DNA from 3 places in the Aquipseudomonas alcaligenes genome. Region 3 is predicted to be linked to each of the others. Evidence: riboswitches for the same ligand, from Rfam matches in the RefSeq annotation. Region 3 holds a riboswitch; each other region holds the start of a gene.
What was found. Region 3 has a riboswitch for cobalamin ahead of AAG092_RS08210 (TonB-dependent receptor domain-containing protein). Riboswitches for the same ligand answer to the same signal wherever they lie in the genome.
Positions count from the first base shown of each region.

Region 1: another riboswitch for cobalamin. It lies ahead of cobG (precorrin-3B synthase); the one in region 3 lies ahead of AAG092_RS08210 (TonB-dependent receptor domain-containing protein).
Region 2: another riboswitch for cobalamin. It lies ahead of cobW (cobalamin biosynthesis protein CobW); the one in region 3 lies ahead of AAG092_RS08210 (TonB-dependent receptor domain-containing protein).

Region 1 is NZ_CP154874.1:3,808,541-3,814,226, forward strand. Features, by position in the region: gene AAG092_RS18495 (DNA-J related domain-containing protein) at 1-476, opposite strand, end outside; gene ttcA (tRNA 2-thiocytidine(32) synthetase TtcA) at 563-1,390, shown strand; gene AAG092_RS18505 (ferredoxin) at 1,516-2,229, opposite strand; gene AAG092_RS18510 (cobalt-precorrin-6A reductase) at 2,226-2,960, opposite strand; gene cbiE (precorrin-6y C5,15-methyltransferase (decarboxylating) subunit CbiE) at 2,957-4,159, opposite strand; cobalamin riboswitch at 4,213-4,420, shown strand; gene cobG (precorrin-3B synthase) at 4,516-5,686, shown strand, end outside.
Region 2 is NZ_CP154874.1:3,826,394-3,832,079, forward strand. Features, by position in the region: gene cobN (cobaltochelatase subunit CobN) at 1-2,655, opposite strand, end outside; gene cobW (cobalamin biosynthesis protein CobW) at 2,657-3,709, opposite strand; cobalamin riboswitch at 3,805-4,042, opposite strand; gene AAG092_RS18590 (cobalamin biosynthesis protein) at 4,137-4,541, shown strand; gene cobM (precorrin-4 C(11)-methyltransferase) at 4,538-5,287, shown strand; gene AAG092_RS18600 (DNA-3-methyladenine glycosylase I) at 5,334-5,686, shown strand, end outside.
Region 3 is NZ_CP154874.1:1,695,238-1,700,923, reverse strand. Features, by position in the region: gene ribA (GTP cyclohydrolase II) at 96-707, shown strand; gene AAG092_RS08220 (MFS transporter) at 704-1,123, shown strand; gene AAG092_RS08215 (helical backbone metal receptor) at 1,123-1,920, shown strand; gene AAG092_RS08210 (TonB-dependent receptor domain-containing protein) at 1,960-3,846, opposite strand; cobalamin riboswitch at 3,927-4,132, opposite strand; gene dxs (1-deoxy-D-xylulose-5-phosphate synthase) at 4,183-5,686, opposite strand, start outside.

The DNA of each region.
Region 1 (5,686 bases), 2.0 Mb from region 3:
CTGGCGAGGTCGAGCGGCCGGTCGCCGTCCAGTTCGAACAGCTCCAGGGCCGCGCGTTTCTCGTCACCGCCCTGCATGCGCGTCCAGAAGCTGGCCAGCAGCTTTTCCACGTCGCGCTCGGTGGTGTCGCGCAGGTGCTGCAGGTCGAGGTAGTAGTCGCGCAGCGGATCGTGCTCGGCCAGCGCCACGCTGCCGGGGCGCCAGGGCTGCAGTTGCACGCACAGCGGGCTGATGTGCAGGTGGGCCTCCTGGCGGCCCCAGAGGTGCTCGCGCAGCCGGTACAGGGCGTTGAACAGCAGGAAGTGGGTACGGAACAGCACCAGCTTGTCGGCCAGTTCCAGGTGCGGGATATGCGTGGAGCGGCGCGCCTTGAGCTGCTGGATCAGCTGGAACTCGCTGATGCCGGCGGGCGCGGCGCGCAGCAGTTCGTGCAGTTGCTCGGCAAGGTCGAGGGCGGGGTCGAGGTCGTTGTTCATCGGCTGAGCCTAACACGGGCTGCCGCGAGCCGGCTTTGTGCGTAAAATAGCCAGCTTTTCGCCTTAACCCCGGATTCTCCAGCACCATGCCCAGCACCCTCTCGGTCAACCAGAACAAACTGCAGAAGCGCCTGCGCCGCCAGGTCGGCGAGGCCATTGCCGACTTCAACATGATCGAGGACGGCGACAAGGTGATGGTCTGCCTGTCCGGCGGCAAGGACAGCTACACCATGCTCGACGTGCTGCTGTACCTGCAGAAGGTGGCGCCGATCCAGTTCGAGATCGTCGCGGTGAACATGGACCAGAAGCAGCCCGGCTTCCCCGAGCACGTGCTGCCGGCCTATCTGGAATCCATCGGCGTGCCGTACCACATCATCGAGAAGGACACCTACTCGGTGGTGAAGGAGAAGATCCCGGAGGGCAAGACCACCTGCTCGCTGTGCTCGCGCCTGCGCCGCGGCACCCTGTACACATACGCCGACGAGATCGGTGCGACCAAGATGGCCCTCGGTCACCACCGCGACGACATCCTCGAGACCTTCTTCCTCAACATGTTCTACGGCGGCACCCTCAAGGCCATGCCGCCCAAGCTGCTGTCCGACGACGGCCGCAACGTGGTGATCCGCCCGCTGGCCTACTGCAGCGAGAAGGACATCGAGGCCTACTCGGTGATGAAGGAATTCCCGATCATCCCGTGCAACCTGTGCGGCTCGCAGGAAAACCTGCAGCGCCAGGTGGTCAAGGAAATGCTCACCGAGTGGGAGCGCAAGAGCCCGGGCCGCACCGAGATCATGTTCCGCGCCCTGCAGAACGTGGTGCCGTCGCAGCTGGCCGACCGCAACCTGTTCGATTTCCAGAGCCTGAAGATCGACGACAGCGCCACGCCGCGCTTCCTCGATGTGATGAACCTGTGAGTGCGCTCCCTCTCCCATTTATGGGAGAGGGCGCTGTCTCCCCGCGTGGGTCGTCCCATGGGTAGGGCGGGTGAAACCCGCGTAACCCACACGCCGGTTTCACCCGCCCTACGTTTTACCCAAGATCATGCGCGCATGATCAGTTCGGGCACGGCGCGCTCCTCGACGAAGCGCTGCTGCACCAGGCGCCTCACCTCGGCCGCATCGCGGATGCGGTACCACTCGCCGCTCGGGTAGACGCTCAGGGTCGGCCCCTGGTCGCAGGGGAACTGGCACTGGGTGCGGGTGATATGCACGCCATCCGCGGTCTCCAGTTTTCCGGACGCCTTCAGCTCCTCGCGCAACAGCTTCCACAGCGGCAGGGCGCCACGGCGGGTGCAGCGCGGGCCATTGCACAGCAGCACGCGATAGCGGTGCGGCGGGATGCACGACCAGCTGTGACTGGCCGGCAGCTGCGGCACCTCCACGCAGCCCAGATGCTTGTCCGGCTGCTGGACCAGTTCAGCCAGCGCCGCTACGTCCTCGCTATTGCCGGCGCAGACGAACAGCTGATCGGCACGCTCGCCGGCCAGGGCCTGCAGCTCGCCGCGTAGCCAGTCCAGCTGCGGGCTGCCGCCTAACGGGTCGAGATCGACGAGCAATAGTGGCAGCTCGTTAGCGTTCAGGCATTCGCGCACCCGCGCCCAGAGCTCGTCGTAGCCAGCGCCGGTATCGAACAGATCCTCTAGCACGGCAGCGCCGAATTGTTCGCCGAACTGGCGGCGGGTCAGCTCGGCGAAGCTGCCATGGTTGAGGTCGGGGCCGGCGAACAGCACGCGGGCGTAGGTCTCGGTCTTCATCGGGGGTCTCGGAGCAGCGGCTGTAGCGCCTGCCACAGGGTGTCGGGATCGGCGAAGCTGCGCTCCACCTCGGGCAATTCGGGGCGTGCCAGCAGCAGCACCGGCAGGCCGCGCTCGCGGGCGACCTGCAGCTTGGCCTCGGTGGCATGGCCGCCGCTGTTCTTGCTCACCAGCACATCGAAGCCCTCGGTGGCGAACAGCGTGCGTTCGTCCTCGAGGGTGAAGGGGCCGCGCGCGGCGATGCAGCGCGCACGCGGGTGTTCGGGCTGGGCATCGAGCAGGCGCAGGTTCCAGTGCTGGTGCGCCGGGATTTCATCGAGGTGCGCCAGCGGCTCGCGGCCGAGGGTGAAGAAGGGCTTGGCGAAGGGTGCCAGCGCCTGGATTAGCGCGGCCCAGTCGGCCACCTCGCGCCAGTCGTCGCCAGGCTGCTGCTGCCAGCCGGGGCGGCGCAGCGCCCAGCAGGGCACGCCGGCCAGGCGCGCGGCCGCAGCGGCATTGGCGCTGATTTGCGCGGCATAGGGATGGGTGACGTCCAGCAGCAGATCGAAATCTTCGCTGCGAATAAAGTCGGCCAGACCCTCGGCCCCGCCGAAACCACCGACGCGCACCCGGCAGCTCAGATCGTCCGGCACCTGGCCCAGCCCGGCCAGGCTGTAAAGGTGCCCGGGGCCCAGGCGCCGGGCCAGGCGCAGGGCATCGCCGACGCCACCGAGCAGCAGTACGCGGGTCATGGCTTGTGCACTTCCAGTAGGGTGATCGGCAGGGCGCTGCGCCAGGTGTCGAAGTCGCCCAACGGCTGGGCCTGGGCCACGGCGATGCGGGTCAGCTCGCCGCCGTGCCGCTCGCGGAAGGCCACCAGAGCCGCCTCGCTCTGCAGGGTCACGGCATTGGCGACCAGCCGGCCGCCCGGTTTCAGCATCTGCCAGCAATGCTCCAGCACGCCGGGCACGGTGACGCCGCCACCGATAAAGATGGCGTCGGGCGCCTCCAGGCCGGCCAGGGCCTGCGGTGCCTCGCCGGCCACCAGCTGCAGCTGCGGCACGCCGAGGGCATCGCGATTATGGGCAATCAGCTGCTGGCGGCCGGCATCGGCTTCGATGGCGATGGCGCGGCAGCGCGGGTGGCTGCGCAGCCACTCGATGCCGATCGAGCCGCAACCGGCGCCGACATCCCACAGCAGCTCGCCGGGGCGCGGCGCCAGGCGGGCGAGGGTAATGGCGCGCACGTCGCGCTTGGTCAGCTGGCCGTCGTGGCGATAGGCATCGTCAGGCAGGCCGATGGTCAACGGTAGCGGCTGCACGCCGGTGTCGGCCCTGCACTCGACGGCCAGTAGATTGAGTGCGGCCACTTCCTCCAGGCTCCAGCTTGCTGCCAGGCCATCGATACGCCGCTCGTGCGGGCCGCCCAGGTGTTCCAGCACGCTCAGGCGGCTGGCGCCGAAGCCGCGTTCGCGCAGCAGGGCGGCGATGGCACCCGGGCTGCTGCCGTCATTGCACAGGATCAGCAGACGCTGGCCGTCGTGCAGATGGCGGGCGACGGCGGGCAGCGGGCGCGCCACCACCGACAGCAGGGGCACGTCCTGCAGCGGCCAGCCCAGGCGGGCAGCGGCCAGGGAATAGGAGGAGGGCGCCGGCAGCACCCGCATCTCGCCTCCATCGACCTGCCGCGCCAGGCTGGCGCCGATGCCGAACAGCATGGGGTCGCCGCTGGCCAGTACGCAGGTCGGTGTGCCGCGTCGCTGCAGCACGGGTTCGAGGCTGAAGGGGCTGGGCCAGGTCTGGCGCGGGGCGCGGATGCACGGCGGCAGCAGGTCGAGCTGGCGCGGCGCGCCGACAATGCATTCGGCCTCCAGCAGCGCGCGCCGCGCCGCCTTGCCCAGGCCGGCGTAGCCGTCTTCGCCAATGCCTACCACTGTCAGCCAGGCCGTCATGCAGCTCTCCTTGCGGTGACGCGCGGGCTTGGCCCGGCGCCGGAAAAAGCGGGCATAATAGCGCCTTCGTCGGTGCCCGGCCCCTCCAGGGGAGCCAATGGGCCTAAGAGGGAACATGGGTGAGCCTCGGCTCCAACCATGGCTGCCCCCGCAACTGTAAGCAGCGAGTCGCTCCGCACATACGCCACTGAGCAATCGGGAAGGCCGCGCCGCGATGACGACCTGCCAGCCAGGAGACCTGCCGACGACGCAGTCGCGAGTGCCAACATCGGGCGGGGTGTACCGATGCCAAGGAATCGCCCTGCCCGGGTGATGCCTCCGGTTCGGTCGCCGCGTCGTTTGTTGTCGGTGACCGCATGCAGCCAGTTGCTCCTGCCGCGTCTTTGTTGCGTCCCTCGGCCTGCCCGGGGCTGTGGCGTGTCGTGCCCGCGCGTGATGGCGGCATCTGCCGCGTCAAACTGCCCGGCGGGCTGCTGACCAGCGCCCAGGCCCGCGCCGTGGCCGAGGCCGCGCGGCTCTATGGCAGTGGTGTGCTGGAGCTGACCAACCGCAGCAACCTGCAGCTGCGCGGTGTGCGCGAGGAATGCCAGGCGCCGCTGGTGCAGCACCTGCTGGCCGGCGGCCTCGGTCCGCGTAACCCGGCCGCCGACGATGTGCGCAACCTGCTGCTCAGCCCGGCGGCCGGGCGCGATCGCAGCGCGCACCTCGATACCCGTCCGCTGGCCGCACGCCTGCTGGCGCTGCTGGAAAATACGCCCGAGTTTCACGGCCTGTCCGCCAAGTTCGCCATCCAGCTGGACGGCGGCGAGTCCCTGGCCATGCTCGACCATCCCCACGACCTGTGGCTCAGTGCCTTGCCCGACGGAACCCGCCTGGCCTTCGGCCTGGCGGGCTGCCCGCGTGATCCGGCGCTGGGTGCGATTCCCTTGGTACAGGCGGAGATGCTGGTGGAGACGGTGCTGCGGCTGTTCCTGCAGGCGGCCGGCACACATACCCGGATGCGCCAGCTGCTGGCTGAACTGTCGGTCGAGCAGTTCCTGGCGCGCCTGTCATTACCAGTGCAGCAGCCATGGGCCACTCCGCTGCGTCCGCGCTACGACAGCCCGCCGTTGGGGGCACATGTGCAGGCGCAGTCAGGCTGGGTGATGCTGCTGGCCGGCGCGCCGCTCGGGCGCCTGCACGCGGAGCAGTTGCATGCCCTGGCTGCACTGGCTGACTCCGAGGGCAGTGGCGAGCTGCGTCTCACGCCCTGGCAGGGCGTGCTGCTGCCGGATGTGCCCGTTGCCCGCCAGGCCATCGTGGCGCAAGCCTTGAATGACATCGGCCTGCTGCTGGATGACCGCGCGCCGCTGGCGCGGATGCTCGCCTGTAGCGGCAGCGCCGGCTGCGCCAAGGCCGGCGCGGACACCAAGGCCGATGCCCAGCGTCTGGCCGAGCGCCTTGGCCCCAATGGACCGGCCCAGGTGCATCTGAGCGGCTGCCCGCGCAGCTGCGCCGCCGCCCATGTCGCGCCCTACACGCTGCTGG
Region 2 (5,686 bases), 2.0 Mb from region 3:
GCCCTCGTCCTGCAGGTGGCGTTCGAGCAGGCGCTCGGCGCTCTGTACCCCGATGCGCCAGGCTGTGGGGGTGGGCAGGTGGCGTACGTCCACCGAATAGAAGTTGCGCCCGGTGGGCAGCACGTCCAGGCGTCCACGGCTGGGTGCGCCGCTGGGGCCCGGCGGCACGAATCGGCCCTGCAGGGCGGCGAGCAGGCCGTTCATCTCTGCAGCGCCGCAGCTGTCCAGAAGCGGGGCGATATGGCTGCGCAGCTCGTTCAACACTGCGGCGCTGGCCGGGCCGGGCGCGGGCGAATCGGGCTGCTCGATCAGTTGCAGGGCGAGCAGTTCCAGGCGCTCGCGGGTGTCGCCACGGCTGCGCCAGGGCTCAACGCTCAGGGGTAACAGGCAATCCGGGCGTGGTCCGTTCCAGGGTTCGGCCGGCTCGCCACCCAGCGGGTCGAAGTCCAGAGCCAGGTCCTGGGCCAACGCGCGCAACAGGCTGGCATGCCGGCCCTGGCCGTCGCCACGGGGGATGCGCACCAGGGAGAGCAGGGTGTCGCGACGCAGGCGCCCACTCGGCGATTCGCCGAAGCAGTGCAGGCCGTCGCGGATCTGCGATTCCTTGAGGTCGCACAGGTAGGCGTCCAGCTGTGGCAACCAGCTGTCCGGGTCGTCATTGACCTGCAGGCCCAGCTCGCGGTCGAGGCTGGCTTCGCGCACCTTGCGCTGGATTTCGCCGCGCAGCTCCAGGGCGCGGCGCGGGTCGAGCTGGCTGGCCTCGTAGTATTCGTCGGCCAGGCGCTCCAGATCGCGCAGCGGGCCATAGCTCTCGGCGCGGGTCAGTGGTGGCATCAGGTGGTCGAGGATCACCGCCTGCGTGCGGCGCTTGGCCTGGGCGCCTTCGCCGGGGTCGTTGACGATAAAGGGGTAGAGGTTGGGTAGCGGGCCGAGAATCGCACTCGGCCAGCAGGCCTCGGACAGGCCAACGCTCTTGCCTGGCAGCCACTCCAGGTTGCCGTGCTTGCCGACATGGATCAGCGCGTCGACGGCGAACGTGGTGCGCAGCCAGCAGTAGAAGGCCAGGTAGCCGTGTGGCGGCACCAGGTCCGGGTCGTGGTACACCGCCGCGGCGTCGAGTTGATAGCCGCGCGCCGGCTGGATGCCGACGAAAGTCAGGCCGAAGCGCAGGCCGGCGATCATCAGGCGGCCGCTGCGGTACATCGGGTCCTGTTCGGGCTGGCCCCAGCGCTCGGTCACGGCGCGCTGATTGGCCTCGGGCAGACTGGCGAACCAGTGCTGGTAGTCGTCCAGCGCCAGGCTCTGGGCGCAGGGGCGCAGGTCGAGATTGTCCAGATCGTTGGTCACACCGCCGAGCAACTGGTGGATCAGCGTGGTGCCGTCGTTCGGCAGTCCCTCAACCGGATAACCCTGCTGCTGCAGGGCGCGCAGGATATTCAGCGCGGCGGCCGGGGTGTCCAGGCCGACGCCGTTGCCGATGCGGCCGTCGCGGGTCGGGTAGTTGGCCAGGATCAGGGCGACGCGCTTGTCGGCGCTGGCCTTGGCGGCAAGCTGGGACCAGCGTCGTGCCAGCTCGGCGACGAAGTCCATGCCCGGCAGGTGCGGGCGATAGCGCACCACGTCGCTCTGGCTGCGTTCGCTGCGCGCGGCCACGCCCTTGAAGCTGATCGGCCGGGTGATCAGGCGACCGTCCAGCTCGGGCAGGGCGATATGCATGGCCAGGTCGCGCGGGCCCAGGCCCTGGGCGCTGGCCTGCCACTGCTCTTCGCTGTCCAGGGCGCAAAGCGCCTGCAGCACCGGTACGTCGCGGCGGAATGGCCGTTCCTGTGGCGCATCCGGGTTGGACTGGGCGAAGCCGGTGGTGTTGAGGATCACCGCCGCTTCGGCCTGGTCCAGCCAGGCCTCGGCCTGCGCCAGGCATTCGGCTTCCTTGAGACTGGCCACGGCAATCGGCAGCGGGTTGAGGCCCTGGGCCTGCAGGCGCTGGCAGAAGACGTCGACGAAGGCGGTATTACCGGCCTGTACCTGGGCGCGGTAGAACAGCAGCGCTGCCACCGGCTGGTCCGGCTGCCAGTCGGCGCGCCAGTGATCGAGGGTTGCCTCAGTATGGCGCGGGTGATGGATCAGCGTGCGCGGCAGAGTGCGCGGCTCGCTCCACGGATAATCGCGCTGCAGCCAGCGGCTGGCGATGCAGTGCAGCAGATGGCGCGCATTGTCCGCGCCGCCCTGGCGCAGGTATTGCCACAGGCGCTGGCTGTTCTCGCTTGCCACGTTGCTCAGTTCGCTCAGCTCGGGATCGGCGCGGTCGTCGCCCGGCACCAGGATGATGGTGGCGCCCAGGCGGCCCAGCTCGACCACACGTTCGATGCCGTAGCGCCAGTAGCTGACGCCGCCGTGTACCGAGATCAGGATGACCCTGGCGTGGCGCAGCACCTGCTCGACGTAGAAATCCACCGAAGCATGGTTGGGCAGCTGCGCCGGGCTGGCCAGGCGCAGGCTGGGGAAATCCGCGGGCAGCTCGCGCGCCACCTCGGCCAGCAAGGAGAGGTGCGAGTCACCGGTGCAGAGGATCACCAGCTCGGCCGGGGTCTGGCCGAGGTCGGCGATGCTGTCGGCCGGCAGGGTGACGCCGGCCTGGGCGCGGAGCAGGTGCATGTCAGCCGGCCAGTGCGGCCTTCAGCTCCGCCTCGATGGCGGTGCGGTCGAGGTCCTGGCCGATCAGTACCAGGCGCGTCTGCCGCGCTTCGTCTGCACCCCAGGCGCGGTCGAAGTGGCGGTCGAAGCGCTGGCCGACGCCCTGCACCAGCAGGCGCATGGCCTTGCCGGGGATGGCGGCGAAGCCCTTGACGCGCAGGATGCCGTGCTTGGCCACGGCGTCCTTGAGAGCGGCCAGCAGGCGCGCTTCCTCGGCTTCCGGCAGCACGACGTCGAAGGCGTCGAACTCGTCGTGGTCGTGGTCCTCGTCTTCCTCGTCATGATGAGTGCGTCGGCTGTCGATATGCAGCTCGGTCTCGCAGTTCAGGCCGAGCAGCACCTCCAGCGGCAGCTCACCGCCCTGGGCCTCGATCACCTTGACCGCCGGCGGCAGTTCCTCGGCCACTTCGGCGCGCACGGCGGCCAGTGCATCGGCATCCAGCAGGTCGGTCTTGTTCAGCAGCACCAGGTCAGCGCTGGCCAGCTGGTCGGCGAACAGCTCGTGCAGCGGCGACTCGTGGTCGAGGTTCGGGTCCTGCTGGCGCTGGGCGTCCACCTGCTCAGGGAAGGCGGCGAAGGTGCCGGCAGCCACGGCCGGGCTGTCGACCACGGTGATCACCGCATCCACGGTGCAGGCGGTGCGGATTTCCGGCCAGTTGAAGGCCTGTACCAGCGGCTTGGGCAGGGCCAGGCCGGAGGTTTCGATGAGGATATGGTCGAGCTCGCCGCGACGCGCCACCAGCTCACGCATCACCGGGAAGAACTCTTCCTGCACGGTGCAGCACAGGCAGCCGTTGGCCAGCTCGAAGATGCGGCCCTCGGCTTCTTCCTCGCTGCAGCCGATGGAGCACTGCTTGAGGATGGCGCCGTCGATGCCCAGCTCGCCGAACTCGTTGACGATCACTGCGATGCGCCGCCCGCCCGCGTGGCTCAGCAGATGGCGCAGCAGGGTGGTTTTGCCGGCACCGAGAAAGCCGGTGACGATGGTGACGGGGAGTTTGGCGAGAGTGTGCATGGCGGCCCTGCTGCGTCGGGAAAATGGACGGACGGGCAGGGCGGGGCTCCCGCAGGCGAGCGAGGGCCGAACACCACCGGATCACCCCGCCCGGTTGTCGAACACTTTCACGAGGCAGGTCTCCTGGCTCACGGCGTGAGGCCGAAAGCCTCCTGCGATCTCTGGCGAGATCATAGGGGGCTCGGGCTCTATCCTTCGCCTTCCCACCCGTCAGGGCAGTGGCATGTCGAAGGACGTCATCCGTTCACAGTTGCGGGGGCAGCCAGGGCATGAACCCTGTTCCCTCTTAGCTTCTTCGTCGGGCGAAGAAGAACCTCGGAAAGGGCGCAAGGCTACGCAGCGGCCGGAAAGCGGTCAACCGTGCGGTTGACCCGCATCGGCGCGCGTGCTGAGCTACGCGGCCTTTTGGCTCGCAGCGGGAGTGCCCATGCCGATTCGCCTGATTGCCGGGTTCGGCTGCCGGCGCGGTTGTCCGGTGGACGAACTGCAGGCGCTGCTGCAGCAGTGCCTGGCTGCCCACGGCCGGCAGCTGGACGAACTGGTCGGGCTGGCCAGCAGCGCGCACAAGCGTGACGAGCCTGGCCTGCAGGCCCTGGCCGAACGCCTGCGGCTACCGCTGGAACATGTGGCGGCCGAGGCGCTGCTGGCATTCGCCGGGCAGGCCGAGGCCAAGCCGCTGACCCAGCAAGTGGCCGGCAGCCCGGCGGTGGCCGAGCCCAGCGCTCTGGCCGCCGCCGCACGCCTGGGGCGGGCGCAGCTGCTCGGCCCGCGCCTGCGCAGCGCCAATGCCACCTGCGCCCTGGCGCGCATCGATTCGGAGCCCTGTGCATGACCGTCTATTTCATCGGCGCCGGCCCCGGCGACCCCGAGCTGATCACCGTCAAGGGCCAGCGCCTGATCCGCAGCTGCCCGGTGATCGTCTATGCCGGCTCGCTGGTGCCGGCGGCCGTGCTCGACTGGCACCAGGCCGAGCAGGTGGTGAATACCGCCGAACTGCACCTGTCGCAGATCATCGCGCTGCTGGCCGAGGCCCATGCGCGAGGCCAGGATGTGGCCCGCGTGCATTCCGGTGACCCCTCGCTGTATGGCGCCATCGGCGAGCAGATCCGCGAGCTGCGCGCGCTGAACATTCCCTTCGAGATCATCCCCGGGGTCACCGCGACCGCCGCCTGCGCGGCGCTGTTGGAGGCCGAGCTGACCCTGCCGGAGGTGGCGCAGACGGTGATCCTCACCCGCTACGGGCACAATTCGCCGATGCCGGCGGGGGAGGAGCTGGGCGCTCTGGCCAGCCACCGCGCGACCCTGGCCATCCACCTCGGCGTGCAGCACCTGCCGCGCATTGTTGACGAGCTGTTGCCGTACTACGGCCCCGACTGCCCGATCGCCGTGGTGTACCGCGCCAGCTGGCCCGACCAGGACTGGGTGCGCGGCACCCTGGCGGACATCGAGGCGCGGGTGGCGCTGAAAGGCTTTCGCCGCACCGCGCTGATCCTGGTCGGGCGGGTCCTGGCCACGGACGATTTCGCCCAGTCGGCCCTGTATGCCGAGGCAACGCGCCACCTCTATCGCCTGGACTGAGCCCGCGTGCGTCGGGCAACCTTCACGGCTGCAAGGGAGATCAAGCATGCGTGACTATCAATGGCTCCACGAGTACTGCCTCAACCGCTTCGGCTCGGCCGCGGCGCTGGAGGCGCGCCTGCCGCAGCCCCGCTCTGACGCCGAGCTGCGTGCGCTGAGTGACGATCGCTACCTGTCGCTGCTGGCACTGCGGGTGTTCCGCGCCGGCCTCAAGCACAGCCTGGTCGACGCCAAGTGGCCGGCCTTCGAGCAGGTGTTCTTCGGCTTCGACCCGGAGAAGGTGGTGCTGATGGGCGCCGAGCACCTGGAGCGGCTGATGCAGGATGCACGGCTGATTCGCCATTTGGGCAAGCTCAAGAGCGTGCCGCGCAATGCCCAGTTCATTCTCGATGTGCGCCA
Region 3 (5,686 bases):
CCGATGCTTATCCCCGACAATTCAGGCTGAGCCGGCTGCCGTCGTGGCTGGTACAATGCCGGCCTTTTCTGCCGAACGTCCAACAGGAGCACCCGGTGTCCGTCGTCTTCGTCGCCGCCTCCAAACTGCCCACGCCCTTCGCGGTGTTCACCATGCACGGTTTCCTCGATGAGGAGAGCGGCAAGGAGCACGTGGCCCTGACCCTGGGCGACGTCGCCGACGGCCAGCCGGTGCTGGGTCGCCTGCACTCCGAGTGCCTGACCGGCGATGCCCTGTTCAGCCAGCGCTGCGATTGCGGCGCCCAGCTCGAGGCCGCCCTGCGCGCCATCGCCGCCGAGGGCCGCGGCGTGCTCCTGTATCTGCGCCAGGAAGGCCGGGGTATCGGCCTGCTGAACAAGATCCGCGCCTACGAGCTGCAGGATGGCGGCGCCGATACGGTGGAGGCCAACGAGCGCCTGGGCTTCGCCGCCGACCAGCGCGACTACTCGATCTGCCAGCCGATGCTCGACCACTTGGGCATCCGCGCGATCCGCCTGATGACCAACAACCCGCGCAAGGTCAAGGCGCTGGAGGGCTTCGGCGTGCGCGTGGCCGAGCGTCGGCCGCTGGAAATCGCCCTCAACCCGCACAACCGCAAGTACCTGGCGACCAAGGCCGGCAAGCTCGGCCACATGCTGGGGCTGCAGCACCAGGAAGAAACCGAGTGACCCGCGCCGAGGTGCGTCGCCGGCTCGCCCTCGAGTGGTGGCGCTGGCTCGGCTTCGCCCTGGCGCCGCTGTTCTTCCTCAACCTGCTGTTCGGCGGCAGCCAGGCACTGGGCAGTGTGCTGGAGATGCCGCTGTTCATCGCCGGCCTGGCCTCCATGTTCGTCAGCCTGCCGCTGTTCTCCGCCTACAAGCGCGCGCTGATCGCCACCGAGGCCGCGCTGGACGGTGAACACGAGCGCGAGGCCTGGCTGGCACTGGCCGCGCAGCGGCGCAGGGCCTTCCTCGGTGCCGGCCTGCCGGCCTGGATCGCCGCCATTGCCCTGTTTAGCGGGCTCAATGCCGTTGCCCTGATCCTCCTGGCCCTGAGCAGCGTGGTGCTGTTCTGCCTGTACCGCATTCCCCGCCAGCTGGGTTGATGCGCGCGCTGCTGGCTGCCTGTCTGCTCGCCCTCAGCCCGGCGCTGACGGCGGCCGAACGGGTGGTCAGTCTGGCCCCTTCGATGTCGGAAATCATGCTGGAGCTGGGCGCCGAGTCGCGCCTGGTCGGCCTGCTCGATGGCGGGCCGCGTCCGCCGGCGCTGGCGGGTGTACCTTCGGTCGGGCGCTATGGCCAGGTCGAGCTGGAAACCCTGCTGGCGCTCAAGCCGGACCTGCTGCTGCTCTGGCCCGGCAGTGTGCCCGAGGCCCAGCAGGCGCAGCTGCGGGCCTTCGGCATCCCGCTGTATGTCGGCGAGCCCCATGATCTGCAGGCGCTGGCCGAGCAGTTCGCTGAGGTGGGTCGGCTGGTCGGTGCCGAGGCCCATGGGCGCGAGCTGCGCGACCGCTTCACCACGCGCCTGGCCGAGCTGCGCCGGCGCTACCGTCGCAAGCCGCCGCTGGCGGTGTTCTACCAGGTCTGGAACGAGCCGCTGTACACCCTGGGCGGGCGGCAGATCGTCAGTGACGCGCTGCGGGTGTGTGGCGCGCACAACGTGTTCGCCGATCTGCAGTTGCCGGCCCCCCAGGTCAATGTCGAGGCGGTGCTGGGGCGCGCGCCCGAGGTGATTCTGGGGGGCAGCGAGGCCGAACTGCAGCGCTGGCGAGCCTGGCCGCAGCTGCCCGCGGTGCGTCTTGGCCAGCTGTGGACGGTACCGGACAAGGGCCTGGAGCGCCCCAGCTTCCAGATGCTGGCGGCCACCGAACAGCTCTGCGAACTGTTGGCCAGGGCCCGTTGAGGTATTGAGAAAAAAGGCCCCTCGCGGGGCCTTGTTCGTTTACAGCCTGGGAGTCCAGACGAACCCGAGCAGGGCCGTGCGGCCTTCCTGGCGGTAGCCGTAGCGTTCGCCTTCGTGCTCGTACAGGGCGCGCTGGTAGTCCTTGTCCAGCAGGTTGTCGATCTTCGCCTCCAGCTTCAGCTCGCCGCTCGCCTGCCAGCTGCCGCGCAGGCCGAGCAGGCCGTAGCCGCCCAGTTCGTGCTGGTTGTCCGGGTCGTCGTAGCTGCTGCTCGCCAGCTGCCAGGTGGCACCGACGGCGAAGGCACCGAAGGCGCGATCCAGGTCCAGGCTGAGGGTGCGGCGGGCACGGCGATTGAGGGTGTGGCCGCTGTCGCGGTCGCGCGGATCGACGAAGGCGATGCCGAGCTGGCCCTGCCAGCCGAACAGCTCCTGCTGCAGGTTGGCCTCGAAGCCGTGGATGCGGGCTTCGGCGATGTTCTGCGGGATGAAGTTCTGGTCGCTGGCGATCGCGTCCTCGATATCGGTGCGATACAGCGAGGCCTCCAGGCGTGTGCGCTCGGCCAGTTGGCTGCGCCACTGCAGCTCATAGCTTTTCGAGTGCTCGGGCTTGAGGTCCGGGTTGCTGTAGTCCGGGTAGTAGAGATCGTTGAAGGTCGGCGCGCGGAAGCCCTCGCTGTACGACAGCACCAGGTCATTGCCGGCGTTCAGCGGCAGGGTCAGGGCGCCGCTCCAGGTATTCTCGCTGCCGAACTGCTCGTTCTTGTCGTGGCGTACGCCCAGCTCGGTGGAGAAGTGCTCGCTCTCATAGCGATGCTGGACAAACGCGGCCTGGTTCCAGCGCTGCTGCTCGGCGAAGGCGGTGTTGCTGTTGAGCTGATCCTCGTACCACTCGCCACCCAGCAGCAGGCCGTGGCTGTCGCTCAGGGCCAGGGTGTTGAGCCAGTTCACCGAGTCGCGATAGGTGTTGAACACGCCACGCTCGTCGCTGAGCTTGTCCAGGCTTTCCTCGCGGTTCTCGCTGTGGCCGACTTCCAGGCGGCTGCTCCACAGGTCGTTGACCTGCGCGTCCAGGTAGCTGGACACGCTGCTGAGGGTGAAGTCGCTGTAGGGCTCCTGGCCGACCGACTCGAAGGTGGTCATGTCGAAACGGCCGAAGGGGTTGTCGAACTCGGTACGGCCGCGCTGGTCGAGGACGTTGACGCCGGCTTCCAGCTGTTCGCTGAAGCTGTGGCTCAGGCTCAGGCTGAAGGCCTTGTTGCGGTAGGCGTCGTGGTCCTGGTCGGAGTCGTAGGAGATGCCGGTGCGATCGATGCCGTCGCTCTCGTCGAGGCTACCGGCCAGGCTGAAGCGGGTCTGCTGGTCGCCGCCGGAGAGTCCGGCGCTGCGTCGCCAGCTGTCGTTGCTGCCATAGCTCATGCGTACGAAGGGCTGCAGGCCCTCGCCAGCGCTGCGGCGGGTGAAGATCTGCACCACGCCGCCGATGGCGTCGGCACCGTACACCGCCGAGCGTGGGCCGCGCAGCACTTCGACGCGCTCGATCTGGTCGACATTGAGGAACTGCAGGTTGCTGTCGCCGGAGCTGGCCGAGGCGATGCGCATGCCGTCTACCAGCACCAGGCTCTGTGCCGACTTGGTGCCGCGGATATACAGGCTGGCCAGGCTGCCGGCACTATTGTCGGTCACCTGCACGCCGGGGGCGCGGCGCAGCAGGTCACTGACCGAGGCCGGCTGCAGGCGTTCGATGTCGGCGCGGGTGAATACGGTGCTCGCCGTGCTGCTGGCATCGCGTTGCTGCACGTCGCGGTTGGCGCTGATCAGCGTCTCGGGCAGCTTGAGCGCGGCGTCCTGGCCGGCGGCCAGCGCGAGACCAGCAGGCAGCAGAGCCAGGCTCAGCGCCGAGAGAGGCAGGGTGTGGGACAGTTTCATCGGGGTTCCTCAAAGACAAAGACTTCGAGGAGGGCAGAAAGCAGGCGCACGGCGGCGCCTGACGGTGCGGCCCTCCGCAACACCAGTCGAATCCGTCAGGCCGGTCTCCGGGCTCTCGATTCCGCTCCGCGCGCCTTCCCGGTTGACCCAGTGGCTGTTGCGCGGATCTGCAGCAGGGCTGCGATCGATTACCGTTGCGGGGGCAGCGCCGGGATTGCTCATGGAGCGCACCGGCTTCCCGATTATCGCCGGCATTGACCGGCGCACCTGATGGAAAAGAAAACGCCGCGCACCTTAGTGCACGGCGTGTTGAAGCTCAAGCAAGTTTAGCGTGCCTCAGCTTGAGCTTTGCTCAAGTTGCTGCAGGCGGCGACGGACGGCCGCCTCGATGCCGGCCAGGTCCAGGCCGCACTCGGCGAGCATCTGCGCCGGCTTGGCGTGCTCCACGTAGTAATCGGGCAGGCCCAGGTGCAGCAGCGGCTTGACCAGGTTCTCGGCGGCGAGGAACTCGCTGACCGCTGAGCCTGCGCCGCCCATCACGGCGTTTTCCTCGATGGTCACCAGCAGCGCGTGGCTGGCCGCCAGTTCGCGCAGCAGGGCCTCGTCCAGCGGTTTGACGAAGCGCATGTCGACCACCGTGGCATCCAGGCTTTCGCCCACGCGCAGGGCCTCGGCCAGCTGCACGCCGAAGACCAGCAGGGCCACGCCCTGGCCCTGGCGACGCAGCACCGCCTTGCCGATCTCGACACTGTCCAGTGCCGGGTCGATGGGCGCGTTGGGGCCGCTGCCACGCGGATAACGCACGGCTGCCGGGCCCTGGAAGTGGTAGCCGGTGGTCAGCAGCTGGCGCAGCTCGTTCTCGTCGCTGGGCGTGGCGATCAGCATGCCGGGGATGCAGCGCAGGTAGGAGATGTCGAAGCTGCCGGCATGGGTCGGGCCGTCTTCGCCGACCAGGCCGGCGCGGTCGATGGCGAACAGCACGTCGAGATTCTGCACCGCCACGTCATGGATCAGCTGGTCGTAGGCGCGCTGCAAGAAGGTGGAGTAGATCGCCACCACCGGCTTGGCGCCGTCGCAGGCCATGCCGGCGGCCAGGGTCACCGCATGCTGCTCGGCGATGGCCACGTCGAAGTAGCGTTCGGGGAAGCGCTCGCTGAAGGCCACCAGGTCCGAGCCTTCCTTCATCGCCGGGGTGATGCCGACCAGGCGCGGATCTTCGGCGGCCATATCGCACAGCCACTGGCCGAACACGCTGGAGTACTTGGGCCCGGAGGGTTGCTTGGGCGCGACCGGGGCGTTGATCGGCTCCAGCTTGGTGATGGCGTGGTAGCCGATCGGGTCGGCCTCGGCCGGGGCGAAGCCCTTGCCCTTCTTGGTCACCACGTGGAGGAACTGCGGGCCCTCCAGGTCGCGCATGTTGCGCAGGGTGGCCAGCAGGGTGGGCAGGTCGTGGCCGTCGATCGGGCCGACGTAGTTCCAGCCCAGTTCCTCGAACAGGGTGCCGGGCACCAGCATGCCCTTGGCGTGCTCCTCGACCTTGCGCGCGATCTCCCAGGCGCCGGGCAGGCGCGAAAGAATCTTCTTGCTGCCCTCGCGCATGCTCGAATAGGTGCGGCTGGAGATGATCTTGGCCAGGTAGTTGGACAGGCCGCCGACGTTCTTGGAGATCGACATGTCGTTGTCATTGAGTACGACCAGCATGTTGGCCTTGACGTCCGACGCATGGTTGAGCGCCTCGAAGGCCATGCCGGCGGTCAGCGCGCCGTCGCCGATCACCGCCACCGCCTTGCGCCGCGAACCCTGCATGCGCGCGGCGATGGCCATGCCGAGGGCGGCGCTG